DNA from 3 places in the Nocardiopsis sp. MT53 genome. Region 1 is predicted to be linked to each of the others. Evidence: predicted binding sites of a transcription regulator. Region 1 holds the regulator's gene; each other region holds the start of a gene.
What was found. The regulator HrcA, encoded in region 1, represses chaperone genes, less so after heat shock. The targets are predictions, from matches to a motif close to TTGGCACTCTCNNNNNGAGAGTGCCAA.
Positions count from the first base shown of each region.

Region 1 (4,933 bases):
TGGGAGCCGGAGGGCTGCGCGTGGCCCGGCTGCTCGCCGGAGGGCTGCCCGCCGTACTGCCCGTGGCCGGGCTGTCCGCCGGAGGGCTGGCCGTACTGGCCGTACCCGGGCTGGGAGCCGGAGGGCTGCGCGTACCCCGGCTGCTCTCCCGAGGGGCCGTGGGCGGGGTACCCGCCGGACGGCTGCGCGCCGTACTGCTCCTGCCCCCGCTGCTCACCGTACTCCGGGGAGTAGGGGGACGGCGCCTGCGGCTGCTCGCCGGAGGGCGGGCCCTGGTTCGGGTCCTCCGGGGACGGGGGATTCGTCGGGGTCTCGCTCATGCTCTTCCTCGGCTCCGCTGGTGAGGGGCGCTATCTCGTGTCTACCGGGCCGTACCGACGACCGGAGGCAGAAACCGGCCTCGTGTCCGGTCTGAATCCTAGGCGCAAGGGGGGTCACGGTCCGTGCGGGCCGGTGACGAAATCGATGAGTTCCTCCACCCGACCCGACAGGGCCGGTTCCAGGTCAGCATAGGTTCGCACCGAACCCAGGATCCGGCGCCACGCCTCACCCGTGCTCATCCGCCAGCCCAGCGCCTCCAGGACCCCCTCCTTCCAGGGGACCCCCCTGGGCACCTCGGGCCAGGCGCGGATGCCCAGCGCGGCCGGCCGCACCGCCTGCCACACGTCGACGTAGGGGTGGCCCGCCACCAGGACGTCCCCGCCCCGCACCCGCTCGGCGATCCGCGACTCCTTCGACCCCGGCACCAGGTGGTCCACCAGGACCCCCAGGCGCCGCCCCGGGCCGGGGGTGAACTCCGCCACGATCGCGGGCAGGTCGTCGACCCCCTCCAGGAACTCGACGGCCACCCCCTCCACGCGCAGGTCGTGCCCCCACACCTTCTCGACCAGCTCCGCGTCGTGGGCGCCCTCGACGTAGATCCGGCCCTCCCGGGCCGTGCGCGCCCTCAGGCCCTGGACGGCGACCGAGCCGGAGGCGCTGCGCAGCGGCCCCCGCGGCGCGGCGGACGGCCGCACCAGGGTCACCGGCTCGCCGTCCACCAGGAAGGCGGCCGGTTCCAGTGCGAACACCCGGCGCCGCCCGTACCGGTCCTCCAGGGTCACGGTCGCCTTGTCCCAGCCGACCACCGCGCCGCAGAACGCCTCCCCGGCGTCCTCCACCACGAGGTCGCGGTCGAGCGGGACCTCGCGGACCCTCCGCTCGGGTCGGTTGCGCGCCGAGGCCAGCACATCGCGGCCGTACCGGCCGGTTCCCTTGGTAGCCACGGTGGTGCAGTCTACAGACGGCGCCCCCCGCCGGCGGGGAAGGCGCCGCGCCGGCGCCGCACCCGCCCGCGGAGCGGCCGGGGTTTGCGTCCGGGCATAGAATTAGCACTGAGGACCATCGAGTGCCAGGAGGTGGCGAGTTGCTGGATGAGCGCAAGCTCGCGGTCCTGCGTGCCGTCGTCGAGGACTTCGTCAGCACCAACGAACCGGTGGGGTCCAAGGCCCTCGCCGACCGCCATCGGCTCGGGGTCTCCCCGGCCACCATCCGCAACGACATGGTCGCGCTGGAAGAGGACGGGTACATCACCCAGCCCCACACCAGTGCCGGGCGCGTGCCCACGGACAAGGGGTACCGGCTCTTCGTCGACCGCCTGTCCTCGGTCAAGCCCCTCTCGGCCGCGGAGCGCCGCGCCATCGAGTCGTTCCTCAACGGCGCCGTCGACCTCGACGAGATCGTCGCCCGCACGGTCCGGCTGCTCGCGCAGCTCACCCGCCAGGTGGCGATCGTCCAGTACCCGTCGCTGACCCGCTCCTCCGTCCAGCACGTCGAGCTGGTGCCCCTCGCGGGCCAGCGGCTCATGCTGGTGGTCATCACCGACACCGGCCGGGTCGAGCAGCGCGTCATCGACGGCCTGGGCGAGGTCGACGCCGACGCGGTCGCCGACCTGCGCGGCATGCTCATCCGGGCCACCGCCGGCCTGCACCTCGCGGAGGTCCCCGGCGCGGTCGAGGACCTGCCCCAGCAGGTTCCCGAGGAGAACCGCGCCATGGCGGCGTCCGTCCTGTCCGTACTGCTGGAGAGCCTGGTCGAACGCCACGAGGAGAAGCTGGTCCTCGCGGGCACGGCCAACCTCGCGGCCGTCGATTTCGCCGCCAGCCTGAGGGACGTCCTGGAGGCGTTGGAAGAGAACATGGTCCTCATCCGTTTGCTGGGTGAGGCGAAGGACCCGTCGATGCTCACGGTGCGCATCGGCGCGGAGAACTTCCACGAGGGGCTGCGGTCCACCTCGGTCGTGTCGGCCGACTACGGTGTGGGAAACCAGTCGCTCGCCAAGATCGGTGTCGTGGGACCCACCCGGATGGACTACCCCGGGACGATGGGGGCGGTACGCGCCGTTGCTCGGTATGTCGGACAGATTTTGGCAGGACAGTAACTCAGTGGCCAGAGACTATTACCAGGTCCTCGGTGTGCGTCGCGACGCTTCCAAGGACGAGATCAAGAAGGCGTACCGCAGGCTCGCGCGCGAGCTGCACCCGGACATCAACCCGGACCCCGCCACCCAGGAGCGCTTCAAGGAGGTGACCCAGGCCTACGAGGTCCTCTCCGACGAGAACAAGCGCCGGATGTTCGACATGGGCCAGGACCCCTTCGCCCCGGGCGGGGGCGGCGCGGGCGGCTTCGGCGGCGCCGCCGGGTTCCCGTTCGACGACATCATGAACGCCTTCTTCGGCGGCGGCCAGGCGGGCGGGCGCGGTCCCCGCGAGCGCGTCCGGCGCGGGCGCAGCATCAAGATCCGCGTCGAGCTGGACCTGGCCGAGACCGCGTTCGGCGTCACCAAGGAGATCACCTTCCCCACCGCCATCCTGTGCGCCACCTGCCAGGGCGAGGGGACGGCCGCCGGCACCCACCGCACCACCTGTGACATGTGCCACGGTCAGGGCGAGGTCTCCCAGGTCACCCGCTCCTTCCTCGGACAGGTCATGACCTCCCGCCCCTGCCCCCAGTGCGGCGGCCAGGGCTCGGTCATCCCCGACCCCTGCCCCGACTGCGCGGGCGAGGGCCGGGTGCGAGAGAAGGTCACCCGCACCGTCAAGATCCCCGCGGGCGTCGACGACGGCACCCGCATCCAGCTCGCCGGCGAGGGCGAGGTCGGCCCCAACGGCGGCCCGCGCGGCGACATCATCCTGGAGATCGTCCAGCGGCCGCACCCCACCTTCGAGCGGCGCGGCGACGACCTGCACTGCACGGTCACCGTCCCCATGACGGCGGCCGCGCTGGGCGCCTCCTTCGCCTTCGAGACCCTCGACGGCACCGAGAACATCGACCTGCGCCCGGGCACCAACTCCGGCCACGTCATCACCCTGCCCAACAAGGGCGTCACCCACCTCGACGGCGGAGGCCGGGGCGACCTGCGCATCCGCGTCGACGTGGAGACCCCGGGCAAGCTCGACGAGGAGCAGGAGGGGCTGCTGCGCAAGCTCGCCGAGCTGCGCGGCGAGGACCGCGCCCCGGGCCGGTTCAGCCCCGGCCACGGCGGCCTGTTCGCCAAGCTCCGCGACGCCTTCGGCGCCAAGTGACGCCGCCGGTCTTCCTCGCCGACACGGCCGAGCTGGCGGCCGACACCGTCACCCTCACCGGCCCGGAAGGGCACCACGCCGCCGCGGTGCGGCGCCTGCGGGCCGGTGAGGCCGTCGACCTGTCCGACGGGCTGGGACTGCGGCTGCGCTGCACGGTCGTCGACACCGGCAGGGACCACATCGTCTGCCGGGTCCTGGAACGGACCCTGGAACCCGCTCCGCGCCCGCGGCTGACCGTGGTGCAGGCCCTGGCCAAGGGCGACCGCGGCGAGACCGCCGTGGAGACGATGACCGAGGCCGGGGTCGACGCGATCGTCCCCTGGTCGGCCGAGCGCAGCATCACCCGCTGGAAGGGCGACCGGGCGGCCAAGTCACTGGCCAAGTGGCGGGCCACCGCCCGCGAGGCCGCCAAACAGGCCCGCCGGGCCCGGCTGCCCGAGGTGGCCGAGCCCGCCGACCGGACCGCCGTCGCCGAACTGCTGGCCGCCGCCGACCTGGGCGTGGTCCTGCACGAGGACGCCGGCCTGCGGCTGTCGCAGGTGCCGGTCCCCACCGACGGCGACGGGGCGGGCGTGGTCCTGGTGGTGGGCCCCGAGGGCGGCTTCTCCGACGCCGAACTGGACGCCTTCGACGCCGCGGGCGCCGTGCGCGCCCTGCTGGGCCCCACCGTCCTGCGCACCTCCACGGCGGGGGTGGCCGCGCTCTCCGTGCTCCAGACCCGCACCGGGCGCTGGTAGCCGCGGGATCCGGCCGCCGCCGAGACGGCCGCACACAGAAACAGAAGAAGGGGGCCTCCCGGAATCAGACCCGGGAGGCCCCCTTCTCCACGTCCACGCGCTACTCCGTGGCGGACGCGCCCGACGAGGACTGCTGCTCGGTCCCCTCGGTGCCGGTGGAACCGCCGCCGGTACCGCCGGTGCCACCGGTGTCGCCGCCGGAACCACCACCGGTGCCGCTACCGGGCTCCTCACCGCCGGTGCCGCCACCGGGCTCGCCGGTGCCGCCGGAGGAGGGCTCCTCGGAGGGGGCGCACTCCTCGTCCTTCTGCCCGCCCGTGTCCTCCTCCTTCTCCTCGTCGTCGGCCGACGCGGTCGGGGGGACCGACGGGCAGGTCGAGGTCGCGGTGGGGCCGCCGCCGTCCTCCCCGCCCTCGGCGGGCGCGCTCGGCTCGGTCGAGGGCTCGGGGGAGGGCTCCGGCGCGGAGGTCTGCGGCTCCGGCGCGGGGGCCTCCTCCTCCAGGGTGGGCGCGGCCACCCCGCCGCCGTCCTGCTCCGGCGGGGTGCCGAACCTGTCGGCGCCCGCGGGCACCATCTCCAGCACCTGCTCGCGCACCTGGGGCGTGGACATGGCCACCGAGGCGGCGATGAGCA
Region 1 is NZ_CP080599.1:279,330-284,262, reverse strand. Features, by position in the region: gene K1J57_RS01235 (DUF3097 domain-containing protein) at 435-1,265, opposite strand; gene hrcA (heat-inducible transcriptional repressor HrcA) at 1,406-2,419, shown strand; gene dnaJ (molecular chaperone DnaJ) at 2,424-3,563, shown strand; gene K1J57_RS01220 (16S rRNA (uracil(1498)-N(3))-methyltransferase) at 3,560-4,300, shown strand; gene K1J57_RS01215 (hypothetical protein) at 4,401-4,933, opposite strand, start outside.

Region 2 (4,933 bases), 2.6 Mb from region 1:
AGGGGCGCTACACCATGGCCGACGACGGACCGCAGGCCTTCGGCCTGCCGCCCGCGGGGGCCCCGCGCGGGTAGGCGCGCGGAGCGGGGCCGGTGCCCGCGCACCCTCGTATTAAAACTTGAATATGGGCGGGGGGTGGGGCAGACTCTCCATATTCAACTTTGAATAAGGAGTCGCGGATGATCCGTACCCGGGATCTCACCAAGCACTTCCGCGTCGGCAGGGAGACCGTCGAGGCGGTCCGGGGCATCGACATCGACGTCGCCGCAGGCGAACTCGTCGCCCTGCTCGGCCCCAACGGCGCGGGCAAGTCCACCACCCTGCGCATGCTCACCACCCTGCTCGAACCCACCTCCGGCACCGCCGTGGTCGCCGGGCGCGACGTGCGCGCCGAGCCGGCCGAGGTGCGGCGCCGCATCGGGTTCGTCGGCCAGGGGCACGGCGCGGGCGAGGACCAGCGCGCCGGGGAGGAGCTCTACACCCAGGGCCTGCTCTACGGGCTGGACCGGGCGACGGCCGGGGCGCGCACCGCCGAGCTGCTCGACATGCTCGAACTGTCGGGGGCCGCGGACCGCGAGGTCACCAAGCTGTCCGGCGGGCAGCGGCGCCGCCTCGACATCGCGATGGGGCTCATCCACCGGCCGCCGCTGCTGTTCCTCGACGAGCCGTCCACCGGCCTGGACCCGCACAGCCGCGCCAACCTGTGGGACCACATCGCCCGCCTGCGGGCGGAGTTCGGCACCACCATCGTCCTGACCACCCACTACCTCGACGAGGCCGACGAGGCGGCCGAGCGGGTCCTGGTCATCGACCACGGGCGGGTCATCGCCGACGGCACCGCCGACGAGCTCAAGGGCGGGGTCTCCGGCGACCTCGTCACCTTCACCGTCGCCGACGCGGAGGCCGCGGCCGCCGGCGCCGCGATAGCGGAGAAGCTGCCCACCGCCCGGGAGGTCGAGGTCGTCCCCGGCCGCGAGACCGGGGTGCGGCTGCGGATCGAGCGCGGCGACGCCGTCCTGCCCGAGCTGCTGCGCTCCCTGGACGGCTCCGGGATCGCCCTGACCACCGTGCGGGTGCAGCGCCCCACCCTCGACGACGTCTTCCTGACCCTCACCGGCCGCAGCCTGCGGGAGGAGAACCCGTGACCACCGAGACCACGACGGCCGACACCGCCGCCGACACGCCCAGCACCGCCGCCGCGCGGCGCTCGTCCCTGCCCAGGGACACCTGGCTGATGTTCGTCCGCCAGTTCCGCCCGCTGCTGCACCGGCCGGCCTTCCTGCTGTTCGGCATGCTCCAGCCGGTCCTGTACCTGGTGCTGTTCGCGCCGCTGCTCACCGGGCTGGCCGGGGCCCAGGGCGAGAACCCCTGGCAGTGGTTCGTGCCGGGGCTGCTGGTCATGCTCGCCCTGTTCACCGCGGGCTTCGCCGGGTTCGGGCTGCTGCCGGAGATCTCCTCGGGGGCGCACGAGCGGCTGATGGCGACCCCGGCCTCCCGGGTGGCCCTGCTGCTGGGACGGGTGCTGCGCGACGTGGCCGTCATGGCGCTGCAGATGGCGCTCATCGTCGTCCTGGTCGTGCCATTCGGGTTCCGCGTCCCGGTGGCCGGCTTCGCCGCCGGCCTGCTGCTGCTCATCGTGCTGGGCGTCGGCCTGTCGTCGCTGTCGTACCTGGTCGCCCTCAAGGTCCGGCAGACCTACGTGTTCGCGCCCATCGTGCAGACCGCCGTGATGCCGCTGATGCTGCTGTCGGGCGTGCTGCTGCCGATGGACCTGGCCCCGGACTGGCTGTACGCGCTGTCCCGGGCCAACCCCGTCGCCTACGTGGTGGACGCGGAGCGGGCGCTGTTCGCGGGCGAGTGGAACGCGGCCGTGGGCATCGGCTGGGCGGTGGCCCTGGCGACCACCCTGCTGGTCCTGGGACTGGGGTCGCGGGCGATGCGCCGGATCTCCGCCTGACCCCCGCCCATGCTCGGCCGGTCTCGTCCGCCGCGAGCGGAAAAACCTGTCACATGGGGGGTTTGCGCAGGTGAACGCGTGTCGAAGAGGTGGTGGAATCGTGACCGCATCGTTTGCACTCTCCCATGCCGAGTGCTAAAAAGGGATCTGGTTAGCACTCGCCCCGGCTGAGTGCTAAACCGGATCGAGGCTGCGAGACCGCGGCCGCCGGCAACAGGGTCGCCGGCGGATCCGCGGTCGTCCGTCGCGGGCGCACGCCTCGTCCCACCGCGTATCAGCCCGGTCACGGGAGGACAAGAACTCAATGGCAGCCAAACTGATCGCGTTCGACGAGGAGGCCCGTCGCGGCCTCGAGCGCGGCATGAACCAGCTTGCGGACGCCGTCAAGGTGACGCTCGGCCCCAAGGGCCGCAACGTCGTCCTGGAGAAGAAGTGGGGCGCCCCCACCATCACCAACGATGGTGTCTCCATCGCCAAGGAGATCGAGCTCGAGGACCCGTGGGAGAAGATCGGGGCCGAGCTGGTCAAGGAGGTCGCCAAGAAGACCGACGACGTCGCGGGTGACGGCACCACCACCGCCACCGTCCTGGCCCAGGCGCTCGTGCGCGAGGGCCTGCGCAACGTCGCCGCCGGCGCCAACCCGATCAGTCTCAAGCGGGGCATCGAGGCCGCCGTCTCCCGCATCAGCGAGGAGCTGGGCAACCTCTCCAAGGAGATCGAGACCAAGGAGCAGATCGCCTCCACCGCCTCCATCTCCGCCGGCGACACCCAGATCGGCGAGACCATCGCCGAGGCGATGGACAAGGTCGGCAAGGAAGGCGTCATCACCGTCGAGGAGGGGCAGACCTTCGGGCTCGAGCTGGAGCTCGCCGAGGGCATGCGCTTCGACAAGGGCTACATTTCGCCCTACTTCGCCACCGACCTGGAGCGCATGGAGACGGTCCTGGAGGACCCGTACATCCTCATCGCGAACCAGAAGATCTCCAACAACAACGAGTTCCTCCCCATCGTGGAGAAGGTGCTCCAGGCCGGCCGTCCGCTGGTCGTCATCGCGGAGGACGTCGAGCAGGGCGCGCTGCAGACCCTGGTCGTCAACAAGATCCGCGGCACCTTCAAGTCCGTCGCCGTCAAGGCCCCGGGCTTCGGTGACCGCCGCAAGGCCCAGCTCGGCGACATCGCCGTGCTGACCGGCGGCCAGGTCATCACCGAGGAGGTCGGCCTCAAGCTGGAGAACACCGAGCTCGACATGCTCGGCCGCGCCCGCAAGATCGTCGTCACCAAGGACGAGACCACCATCGTCGACGGTGCCGGCGACGCCACCGCCATCGCCGGTCGCGTCAACGAGATCCGCAACGAGATCGAGCGCACCGACTCCGACTACGACCGCGAGAAGCTCCAGGAGCGCCTCGCCCGCCTGGCCGGCGGCGTCGCGGTCATCAAGGCCGGTGCCGCCACCGAGGTGGAGCTCAAGGAGCGCAAGCACCGCATCGAGGACGCCGTCCGCAACGCCAAGGCCGCGGTCGAGGAGGGCATCCTCCCCGGCGGTGGTGTGGCGCTGCTGCAGGCCAGCGTCCCGGCGTTCGAGAAGCTGGAGCTGGAGGGCGACGAGGCCATCGGTGCCGACATCGTCCGCCGCGCCATCGCCGAGCCGCTGAAGCAGATCGCCGTGAACGCCGGCCTCGAGGGCGGCGTTGTGGCGGACAAGGTCCGCAACCTGGAGCCCGGGTTCGGCCTCAACGCCGCCACCGGTGAGTACACCGACCTGTTCAAGGACGGCGTCATCGACCCGACCAAGGTCACCCGTTCCGCTCTGCAGAACGCGGCCTCCATCGCCGGTCTGTTCCTGACCACCGAGGCCGTCATCGCCGAGAAGCCGGAGAAGGCGGCCCCCGCGGCCGACCCGACCGGCGGCATGGGCGGCATGGACTTCTAGTCCCCAGGAGTTCGGGGTCGGGATACGCGACCTCAACCCGCGACGACCGGGCGGCCCCCTCGGGGCCGCCCGGTTCCGCTTTCCGGGCACCCGTTCGCGGACACCCGGTCCCGGGAGGCGTCAGTCCCAGGAGATGAGCGAGAGGTCGACCGCCGCGCGCACCGCCGCGGTGCGGGTCTCCACGCCGAGCTTGGCGTAGATGCGCTGAAGGTGGGTCTTGACCGTCGCCTCGGTGACGAACAGGGTCCGGGCGATCTCCCGGTTGCCCGCCCCCTTCGCCAGCAGGCGCAGGATCTCCAGTTCGCGCGGGGTCACCGCGGGCCGCGGGTCGCGCACCCGCCGCACCAGCCGGGCCGCCACGTGCGGCGACAGCACCGTCTCCCCGCGGGCCGCCGCCCGCACCGCCTCGAAGAGCCGCTCCGGCGGGCTGTCCTTGAGCAGGTACCCGGAGGCGCCCGCGTCCAGCGCCCGCATGATGTCCCCGTCGTTCTCGTAGGTGGTGAGTACCAGCACCCGCGGAGGGGCGGGCAGCGCCAGCACCCGCTCGGTCACGGCCACGCCGTCCAGGCCGCCCTCCAGGCGCAGGTCCATCAGCACCACGTTGGGCGAGCGCAGCCCGATCAGGCGCACCGCGTCGGTCCCGTCGGCGGCCTCGCCGACGATCTCGATGTCCTCCTCGCCCTCGAACAGGGCGGCCAGCCCCGCCCGCACGATCGGGTGGTCGTCCACCAGGAACAGTTTCACGCGTCCTCCCGTACGGGGATCGAGACCGACAGCCCGGTGCCCTCGCCGGGCGCGCTCTCCACGGTCACCTCGCCGCCCAGCCCGGCCACCCGGGCGCGCACCGCCTCCAGGCCGAACCCGCGCCCGCCGCCCGGCCCCGGGGCGCCGGGGTCGAATCCGCGCCCGTCGTCGCGCACGTCCAGGGTGACCCGGTCGCCGATCCGGGCCAGGGACACCGCCGCCCGGTCCGCCCCCGAATGCTCGCGCACGTTGGCCAGAGCCCCCTGGGCGACCCGCAGCAGCGCGGCCTCCACCTCGCC
Region 2 is NZ_CP080599.1:2,906,135-2,911,067, forward strand. Features, by position in the region: gene K1J57_RS12980 (PadR family transcriptional regulator) at 1-74, shown strand, start outside; gene K1J57_RS12985 (ATP-binding cassette domain-containing protein) at 180-1,145, shown strand; gene K1J57_RS12990 (ABC transporter permease) at 1,142-1,957, shown strand; gene groL (chaperonin GroEL) at 2,262-3,890, shown strand; gene K1J57_RS13000 (response regulator transcription factor) at 4,011-4,634, opposite strand; gene K1J57_RS13005 (sensor histidine kinase) at 4,631-4,933, opposite strand, start outside.
Region 2: a site for HrcA is predicted at 2,070-2,096, ahead of groL (chaperonin GroEL). Genes of this name have one in related genera too.

Region 3 (4,933 bases), 2.8 Mb from region 1:
CGCCGACATTCCAAGTACATGTCCCGTCTCATCCGCTGTCAGTCCTGCTATCACCCTCATGACCAGCAGTCGGCGCTGCTGTTCGGGGAGCTCGTCGAGCAGCTCCCGCGCGCGCTGGGCCTCGATGACCCGCACCGCGGCCTCCTCCGGCCCGGGCGCCTCGTCGGGGCGGTCCGGAACGGTGTCGCTGGAGACCAGCTCCACCCTGCCCGCACCGCGCAGGGTGTCGGCCACCTTGTGCGCGGCGATGCCGAAGACGAAGGAGGCGAAGGGGCGGCCCCGGTCCTGGTAGCGCGGGATCGCCGAGAGCAGGGCGATGCAGACCTCCTGGGCCACGTCGTCGGAGTAGTGCGCCAGACCGGAGACCCGGGCCAGCCGGGCACGGCAGTAGCGGACCACCATGGGGCGGACCTCGCGGAGCAGCGAGTCCATGGCGCCGTCCTCACCCCGGACCGCCCGCGACCCCAGGTGGTTCAGGCCGGTGTCGCGCGACGCGGGATCGGGTTCCCCCGGTGTTCCTGGCCGCTGCGCGGTAACGCCCCCCCGGGCGTTTGCATCCGTCACGCTAGTGATCATGCCCCCGTCCGCCGACCTGACCGCTCCAATCGCCAACTACGGAATGGTTACGTTTTGGGAAATTCACCCCAAAACGGATCGGCGCGTGCGGTCAAACCCGAAGCGTACGTGATAGTGCACACCTTCTCGACCCCGGGCCCGGCACCCCCGGGGACGCGGGCGGCTTGGCCCCCGCGCACAGACCGGTGGGCCGGTCCGGGAGCATCCCGGACCGGCCCACCCCGGCGTCCGCGGACGGAGTCCGCCGCGGTCCGTCAGTGGCCGTGGCCGTGGCCGTCGTCGTCGCCCTCGTCCTCGGGCTTGTCCGCAACCAGCACCTCGGTGGTCAGCAGCATGCCCGCGATGGAGGCGGCGTTCTGCACGGCGGAGCGGGAGACCTTGACCGGGTCGATGATGCCCTCCGCGGTCAGGTCGCCGTAGGTGCCCTTGGCGGCGTTGTAGCCGTGGCCGACCTCCATCTCGGAGACGCGGTGGACCACCACGAAGCCCTCGGCGCCGGCGTTCTCGGCGATCCAGCGGGCGGGCTGGGTCAGGGCGCGGCGCACGATGCCCACACCGGTGGCCTCGTCGCCGGTCAGGCCCAGGTCGTCCAGGGCGGTGGAGGCGTGCACCAGGGAGGCGCCGCCGCCGGCGACGATGCCCTCCTCGATGGCCGCGCGGGTCGCCGAGATGGCGTCCTCGAGGCGGTGCTTCTTCTCCTTGAGCTCGACCTCGGTGGCCGCGCCCACGCGCAGCACCGAGACGCCGCCGGCCAGCTTGGCCAGGCGCTCCTGGAGCTTCTCGCGGTCCCAGTCGGAGTCGCTGGCCTCGATCTCCTTGCGGATCTGGGAGATGCGGTCCTCGACCTCGGACTGCTCGCCGGCACCGTCCACGACGGTGGTGGTGTCCTTGGTGACGGTGATGCGGCGGGCGTTGCCCAGCACGTCGACGTCGGCGTTCTCCAGGGTGAGGCCGACCTCCTCGGCGATGACCTGGCCGCCGGTGAGGATCGCGATGTCCTGGAGCATGGCCTTGCGGCGCTCGCCGAAGCCGGGGGCCTTGACCGCGGCGACGTTCAGGGTGCCGCGGATCTTGTTGAGCACCAGGGCGCCCAGGGCGTCGCCCTCGATGTCCTCGGCGATGATCAGCAGCGGCTTCTTGTTCTGGACGATCTTCTCCAGCAGCGGGAGGAGCTCGTTCAGGTTGGAGATCTTGCCCTGGCTGATGAGGATCTGCGCGTCCTCCAGCACCGCCTCCTGGCGGTCGCCGTCGGTCACGAAGTAGGGCGAGATGTAGCCCTTGTCGAACTGGAGGCCCTCGGTGAACTCCAGGTCCAGCCCGAAGGTCGGGGACTCCTCGACGGTGATGACGCCGTCCTTGCCGACCTTGTCGAACGCCTCGGCGATCAGGTCGCCGATCTGGGCGTCCTGGGCGGAGTTGGTGGCGACGTAGGCGATGTCCGCGCGCTCCTCGACGGGGCGGGCGCGCTCCAGCAGGATCTCGGACACCTTGGCGGCCGCGGCGTCGATGCCCTTCTTCAGGGACATCGGGGAGGCGCCGGCGGCGACGCTGCGCAGGCCCTCGCGGACCAGCGCCTGGGCCAGCACCGTGGCGGTGGTGGTGCCGTCGCCCGCGGCGTCGTTGGTCTTGGTGGCGACCTCCTTGACGAGCTGGGCGCCCAGGTTCTCGTAGGGGTCGTCCAGCTCGATCTCACGCGCGACGGTCACACCGTCGTTGGTGATGGTCGGGGCACCGAACTTCTTGTCGATGACGACGTTGCGGCCGCGCGGGCCCAGCGTCACCTTGACGGCGTCGGCGAGGCGGTCGACGCCCCGCTCGAGGGCGCGGCGGGCGCCGTCCTCGAACTCCAGGATCTTCGGCATTCCGTTCTTCCTTGGTAGGCCTGGCCAAAAACAGGCATCCCGCCCGCCCGGCGAGGCGCCGACCGGTGCGGGATGCGGATACTGCTCCGGGCCCGTGCGAGCGGGCCGCGTCGAGGACTACTTCTCGACGACCGCGAGGAGGTCGCGGGCGGAGAGGACCAGGTACTCCTGGCCGTCGTACTTGACCTCGGTGCCGCCGTACTTGCTGTAGAGGACGATGTCGCCGACCTGGACGTCCAGCGGGATGCGGTTCTCGCCCTCGTCGTCCCAGCGGCCCGGGCCCACGGCCAGGACCTCGCCCTCCTGGGGCTTCTCCTTGGCGGTGTCCGGGATGACCAGGCCGGAGGCGGTGGTCTGCTCGGCCTCCAGGGCCTTGACCACGACGCGGTCCTCGAGCGGCTTCAGCACGGTCTTGGTGGCGGTCGACACTGTGTGACCTCCCCCTTCAGGATTTCGGTGTCCAGTACTTCCGGTCCGCACGCGTGAGAGCGCGGACCGGCTGAGAAAAAGGGGCGACCGCGGCGGCCTGTCGTCGCGGGTGCCAGACCGGCCTCGTCGCGATTAGCACTCTACCCCCGAGAGTGCCAGAATGGAAATGTGGCCGTGACCCCTGGTCAGCGGCGTTACCGGACCCGGCACCGTGCGGGGCCGCTCCACCCCGGCGAAGGAGATCCATGCGCGCGCCCGCGTTCGAGGCCCTGCTGACCGAAGCGGGCCGGGAGGTCCTGGCGTCGGTGGACGCCGAGTCGGCCGCCCGGGACGCACTGGCGGCGGCCTCCCGGCTGCGCGAGGACCCGCGGGTGGCCGCCCTCGACCCCGGCCTACCCGTTTCCGAGCTGGTGAACGCGGTCCTCACCCAGATTTCGCTGCGCGTTCGCGGACGCGCCAAGTTCGGCGGCCTGGCGGACCGCATGTACTTCACCCCGAACGGCCTGGAGCAGTCCACCCGCCGGTCGGTCGCCGAGTACCGGGCCGAGCGGGTGGCGCGGGCGCACGCGGGCCCCGCGGGCGACCTGTGCTGCGGGATCGGCGCGGACCTGCTGGCGCTGGCGGCCCGGGGGATCCCGGTGGAGGGGGTGGAGCTGGACCCGGCGACCGCGGCGGTGGCCCGGGCCAACATCGGGGCGCTGGGGCTGGAGGGCACGGCCCGGGTGCGCGAGGGCGACGTCACGGAGGTCTCCCCGGGCGAGTACCCGCTGCTGGTGTGCGACCCGGCCCGGCGCGGCGGGCGCGGCCGGGTGTTCGACCCCGCCGCCTACTCCCCGCCCTGGGACGTGGCGGTGGCCCTGGCCGAGGGGGCGGAGGCGGCCTGCCTGAAGGCCGCCCCGGGCATCCCGCACGAGGCGCTGGCCCCGGGCGCGGACACCGAGTGGATCTCGGTGGACGGCGAGCTGAAGGAGGCGGCCCTGTGGTTCGGGGCGCTGGCCGGCGGGCCGCGCCGCCGGGCCACGGTGCTGTCCGAGCGCGACGGCTCGCGCACGCACCTGGACGAGGACCCCGGCCTGGGGCCGGCGCCGGTGGCCCCGGCGCGCCGGTACCTGTACGACCCGGACCCCGCGGTGGTGCGCTCGCACCTGGTGGCCGAGGCGGCGGCCCGGGTGGACGGGGCGCTGCTGGACGAGCGGATCGCGTACTTCACTGCGGACGCGGCGGTGCGCTCCCCGCTGTGGCGGGTGCTGGAGGTGGAGGAGGTCCTGCCCTTCTCCCTCAAGCGGGTCAGGGCCGCGCTGCGCGAGCGCGGGGTGGGCACGGTGACGGTGATGAAGCGGGGGTCCGCGGTGGACACCGAGAAGCTGCGCCGCGGCCTGAAGCCCTCCGGCCCCGGGACGGCCACGGTGGTGCTCACCAGGATCGGGGAGCGGCCCTTCGCGCTGCTGTGCCGCGAGGCGGCCGCGACGGCGGTCTGACCTGGAACGACGGCCCGGTCCGGCCGGGAGGGGGCGGTCACCCAGAGTAGGACCCGAGGTATCGGATCGTTATCTCACAGGGCGGATATCTTTCCCGATCCCCTGGGGGGAGGGCTCTCCGGGTCGTTAGACTGGGGCCGCGATTCCCTCCCTTCTCATGGGTTCACCCGGAAGGCCGTGCGTGAGTGATCCGCAACGCGGTTCGGTCGACGCTGGCCCCTTGCCTCGCGCGTATACACACAGTCACACTCTGATCACAGTGAGGCGCGAACGCCTGCGGGACCGCCGCCCGCCCGGGGACCATCGAGAACCCGACCTGCCCGGAACACCCACCGTCCATTCCCCCGGGCCAGGTGTCGGGAGCGCCAGAGAGAACAAGGAGCACCTCGGTGGAACAGAGCAATCACAACTTCCTCAACGGGGGAGGTCAGGCCGGGATCTCCGACCGCATGCGCGACCTGCTCTCCCAGGCGGCCCACGAGCACGACTCCGAGCAGAAGACGCAGGGTGCGGTCACCGAGGAGATGCGCCAGCGCCTGGAGGGCATGGAGTGGCTCCTGCGTGAGCTGCGCGAGCGCGAGCTCACCG
Region 3 is NZ_CP080599.1:3,107,593-3,112,525, reverse strand. Features, by position in the region: gene K1J57_RS13900 (sigma-70 family RNA polymerase sigma factor) at 1-477, opposite strand, end outside; gene groL (chaperonin GroEL) at 831-2,438, opposite strand; gene groES (co-chaperone GroES) at 2,556-2,867, opposite strand; gene K1J57_RS13885 (class I SAM-dependent methyltransferase) at 3,113-4,345, shown strand; gene K1J57_RS13880 (hypothetical protein) at 4,735-4,933, shown strand, end outside.
Region 3: a site for HrcA is predicted at 3,000-3,026, ahead of groES (co-chaperone GroES). Genes of this name have one in related genera too.